DNA from 2 places in the Metabacillus sp. GQ13 genome. Region 1 is predicted to be linked to the other one. Evidence: riboswitches for the same ligand, from Rfam matches in the RefSeq annotation. Region 1 holds a riboswitch; the other holds the start of a gene.

Region 1 (2,474 bases):
ATATTACTGGGGATGCAGCATGTGCAGTTATTGTTTCTGAAACGGAGAAAAAGCATACTGATTTGAAGTCACCCGTTGTCTAAATAGTCATTTTTGATATTTATAGAAAAGTTGTAATGAATAATACTGTTAAAAGTGTTAGCAAGTAAGCTGCTAACACTTTTTTTATAAGGATAATTTCTGTGGATATTGAGAAAGAGTGAGTATTTAAGTTGTTTATTCGCTTACTTGGCTAATATACAGTTAAAATGGAGTTTTAAAGTTAAATTTAATCCTTTACTGTCAAACTCCTGAGGAGTAATATACATTCATAAATTATAATTGCTAAAAGGACGACAACATCATTAGTAATAGCTTAACACGTTGTGATAATTGCTCTATTATTTAGACTCTTTTCTAAAAGTTTGTTGCTCTAGTACGAATAAAATTGGCTTTTGGATTTTTTGGTCTAAATTGAAGCTATATCCAAAGGGATATCAGAGTAATTTAGCAAAAAGAGCACGAAGATATCCTTAAAGCGTGTACATTAATACATTGTACGGAAAACAACAATCTTTGTGAAAACAGCCAGTATTTAATAGGGGAATTTTGAAAGCTAAAGGGGTTATAAAAAGTTTACAAAATAACAATAAAAAGGGAATAAACAATTCAAATCGCTGAATCCTATTAAAGGAGCGGAGGACCCATTATTGTGTCTTTCTTAATTAGGGGTGAATCAAATGGAAAGTTTCGTTTGTAGGGCTAAACTCTTGCCCGAATCCGACAGCTAACTTCGTAAGCGTTAGAGAGGAATTGAACATGTGATGTTATAAGGTCACAGGGGTTCATTATGCCTCTGTGACCTTTTTTGCTAGGCTCTATTCTATAAGTTTGTTGCTATTAAGCCAAAAAAATCGGTCATTGGATTTTTTTCTTATAATTTGAAGCTATTTTAAAGTAAATGGCTAAATAATATACGAAAAGAGTACGAAGACACACATAAATAGGTACAGAACAGAAGTGCTTGTTAAGAAAAACTACAATCTTTGCGAAATAGTCTTTGCATAAAAGAAACAATATGAAAGAGAAAGAAGGAATTCTTAGTGAATAAGAAGCAGTTCGCTGTATTTGGCTTAGGTCGTTTTGGTGGAAGTTTAGTAAAGGAATTTCATGCGCTTGGAATCGAGGTTCTAGCCATAGATAAAAGTCATGAGAAGATTCAACAATATAGCAATTACGCCACCCATGCTGTAAAAGCCAATGCAATGGATGAAAAAACGTTAAAGCAATTAGGTGTAAGAAATGTCGATCATGCCTTTGTTTCTTTTGGTGACGACATTGAAGCAAGTATCTTAACTTCTTTAATCCTAATCGAGTTAGGGGTACCTCAGGTCTGGGCAAAGGCTCAGAATGACTATCACCAAAGGGTATTAGAAAAGATTGGTGTAAACCGTGTTATTCATCCAGAACGGGATATGGCGAAGAGAATTGCCCATCACATTATTTCTGAAAAAATGATTGATTATATCGAACTTTCACGTGAATATAGTATGGTTGAGGTTGTCGCAACAAAGAAATTACTTGATAAAAGTCTTTCCGATCTAAATATTCGAACTAGATTTGGTTGTAATGTTGTTGGTATACAACGCGGTGAAGAAATTAGTGTGTCACCAGGTGATAATGAGATTATTTCATTAGGTGATGTATTGATAATTATTGGTAAGAATAAGGACATTATCAACTTTGAAGAAGATGGAATGTAATGAATGGTCGAAGGTTATTATACTTAATCGATCACAATTAATAGTAGAGGTTGCTTCAATAACACGACAGTAACGGGCCTGGTTAATGATAATGATCCAGGCTATGCTCTAGTAAAAAACGATTTTTATGCTACTCTTATCGATAGGTTCTATTTTAAAAGTTTATAAACACCAACCATCTTTAGCTTGCAATACTATTTAAAGACGACTTGGGAAAACGACCAAAAGAAAACGAGGAGCTTAGATGTGCTAGTCATCACTCTTCAGATTTGTGACAAATACAATGAGCATAATAAACCTAATGAAGCAAATAGACCAACAATGGCCCCACCTTCCTCAAATGCTTCTGGCATCATTGTTGAAGCTACCATGGCTATAATACCTCCTGCAGCAAATGCTGAAATAAAAGAGAGAATAAATGGTGAAGCATTTTGTAGTAGTGAATAACCGATAAGTGAGCTTAATGAGGCTAGTAAAACAACTATACCCCACATTAATAAGAGTGTCTTCTTACGATATCCTACCTTTTTTAAACCAACAGTACTTGATAAACCTTCTGGAAAGTTACTAATAAAAACAGCGATAACCATTAAATAGCTAACAGTACCCTGTTGTAATAAACTAACGCCAATGATAACAGATTCTGGTATAGCATCAATAACTGTACCAATAAAAATTGATAATCCTGAATGATGACCACTTTTATCTTTTGTCCGTTTTCTATCATGACCA
Region 2 (2,474 bases), on a different contig from region 1:
GTAGCATTCGCTATTCAATCAAAATAATTATCTAAACCAGCCCTTTCTCTTAAACCAGAGATACATGGATACTGCAATTATCCCTTTAATCCTAGAGAGAGAAATAACCGTATTTCCACGTTAATTCAGGTATATTCTCAAAGTTCATACCATAAATCCCTGCAATAAAAGTTATTGGAACAAATATGGAGGTAATAATTGTATGAACTTTCATCACATTATTAGTTTGATGTGGATTGAGTGAGTGAGTGAGAGATAGCTATCTCATATGTCAGCAGTTACTTCTCTATTAGGCATAACCATTTCTGATAACTTCAAAAGATGATCATAAATATCGGAAAAATACTCCCTCCTCACCCTTATACCACTTAAATGATGAGAATTCAACATACGATATAATAAATCACGCATAGGATTAACTGTATGCCTTAGATTCAGTAACATATATCTTGTTCGAATAATTCGGTCATTAAAAAGCTCATTGATTTGTTCAGTGTGTTATCTTCAATTTTGTCTAATTCGTCCTCAATTTTATAAATTAGTGGGAAATAGTTATCTACAACCTTATCCAAAATTGATAAAACACATAAAAGGTATCCCATTTCTCAATATTTTTATGACACAATAATCTATCCCAAATTTGTTTGACTTCGTTTGTTGGCATAAGATGAAAAGTCACAATGAAATTTTCTCCTACAAAAAAATCTAACTCTTCTTTTGAAATTTCCTTTTCTTCTTCTCGTACAATATGTGTAACATAAAAAGTATGATCATCGTAATAATCCAATTTTGGTCGCTGAAGTCTCTGTACACAATCTTCAATAGCAAGTGGATGAAATTGAAAAGTATCAGCTAAATGTTTTACTTCTTCATCAGTAGGTTCATTAAAATCCACCTAAATCCATTTATATTTAGAGAAATTTAATCTAGTTATAGAAACATCTGTTTCCAAATGATTTTCCTTAGTAATTCCACTGGCATTTATCATTTTATTAACATCCTTTAATAGTTACTTCATTAAAATATTATATCCAATCTTTTATAGCTAATCTGTCCTTTTTGTTGAATAGGATCCAAGTATCAGATGTATACTCTAAACAAAACTAGTTTACATAATTGAACTTTAGGACGATTGCTAAAATTACAATCGCAATACTGTACAAACTAGGCGACATCTTTTTTATTTTAAACACTCCTACCCTCTCCCACATGCTAGCAAAAGGAAAAGCGTGATGTCCTTTTTCATTCAAATCAATTTCAGTTATTACAGGAATGCTGCCCAATTACTTTAGATCACTTGAGGTTAGATTTATTTTCATCTTTACAACATTAAATGAACGGAGTATTATATCAATCATAAATGAATAAATCATCTTGATCGCTGAATCCGTATGGAACGGGGGAACCAATTTGTAGTTTCTATTTTGCTACTTGGGGTGAATCCTTTATTTGAAGGTAGGGTTACTTCTTGACCCGAATCCGACAGCTAACTCCGTAAGCGTTAAGGAGAGGATGGTGAAACTTGTGATCAAAAAATAATGACCACGGGGTAATCCTCTGTGGTCTTTTTTCGTTGGAAATTTCTGTTTTTTAAAAAACAAATACTAATAGAAATATAGTTTAAGGAAGGTTTAGTATGAAAAAACCGTTAAAGTTATTTGCTGAATTTGGATTAGGTCGTTCCGGAGGAACAATCGTAAAAGAGTTCCATGTAATAGGGGGTAAAGTAGTTGCTGTTGATAAAGATGAAGCAAAGGTCAATGGATATATGGACTATATAACACATGCTGTTAGTGCAAATGCAATAGTTGAAACCATTCTAAATCAGCTTGGAATTCGCAATGTCACCTTTGGAGATGACAATAAGGACATTGCACGTTTTGAAGAAAAAGGGGTTTAGTATGAATTTAAAATATATTAGATTAAATCCCTCTCAACTACTTGTACTTGTGTTTTTATTTTTTATCATCTTAGGAACGTTTCTGTTGAAGCTGCCTATTTCGACAACTAATTCTGTCAGTTGGACTGATGCCCTTTTTACAGCAACATCTGCTATGACCGTAACTGGTCTAGCTGTAGTGGATACGGGTACTGCCTATACTACTATCGGACAATTGGTGATTCTCATGCTAATACAAGTTGGTGGCTTGGGAATTATGTCTTTTGCGATTCTTATTTTTATGATGTTGGGGAAGAAAATCGGCTTTAAAGAGAGATTGATCATACAACACTCTCTAAATCAAACTTCTCTAGGCGGTGTAATAAAATTAGTTAAAAACTTATTTATATACTCCTTTACTATTGAGATCATTGCTATGGTGATTTTGGCTATTAGGTGGGTTCCCGAGTATGGATGGGGAGAAGGAATGTATTATAGCCTTTTCCACTCTATATCAGCTTTTAATAATGCAGGATTCTCTATATGGCCAGACAGTTTGATGGGATATGTAGGTGATCCATTAGTAAACCTCGTG

The links. A riboswitch is a leader RNA that binds a small molecule or an ion and turns the genes downstream of it on or off. The one in region 1 is predicted to bind cyclic di-AMP.
Region 2: it holds a riboswitch for cyclic di-AMP, as region 1 does, so the genes downstream of both, AC6CHR_RS18875 (NAD-binding protein) here and AC6CHR_RS17480 (potassium channel family protein) in region 1, are expected to answer to the same signal.

Annotation. Positions count from the first base shown of each region.
Region 1 covers NZ_JCAXET010000014.1:52,068-54,541, reverse strand. The annotation lists gene AC6CHR_RS17485 (dicarboxylate/amino acid:cation symporter) at 1-83, shown strand, start outside; cyclic di-AMP (ydaO/yuaA leader) riboswitch at 645-796, shown strand; gene AC6CHR_RS17480 (potassium channel family protein) at 1,083-1,742, shown strand; gene AC6CHR_RS17475 (ZIP family metal transporter) at 2,006-2,474, opposite strand, start outside.
Region 2 covers NZ_JCAXET010000016.1:75,565-78,038, reverse strand. The annotation lists partial or broken gene corA (magnesium/cobalt transporter CorA) at 28-988, opposite strand; cyclic di-AMP (ydaO/yuaA leader) riboswitch at 1,370-1,516, shown strand; gene AC6CHR_RS18875 (NAD-binding protein) at 1,637-1,900, shown strand; gene AC6CHR_RS18870 (TrkH family potassium uptake protein) at 1,902-2,474, shown strand, end outside.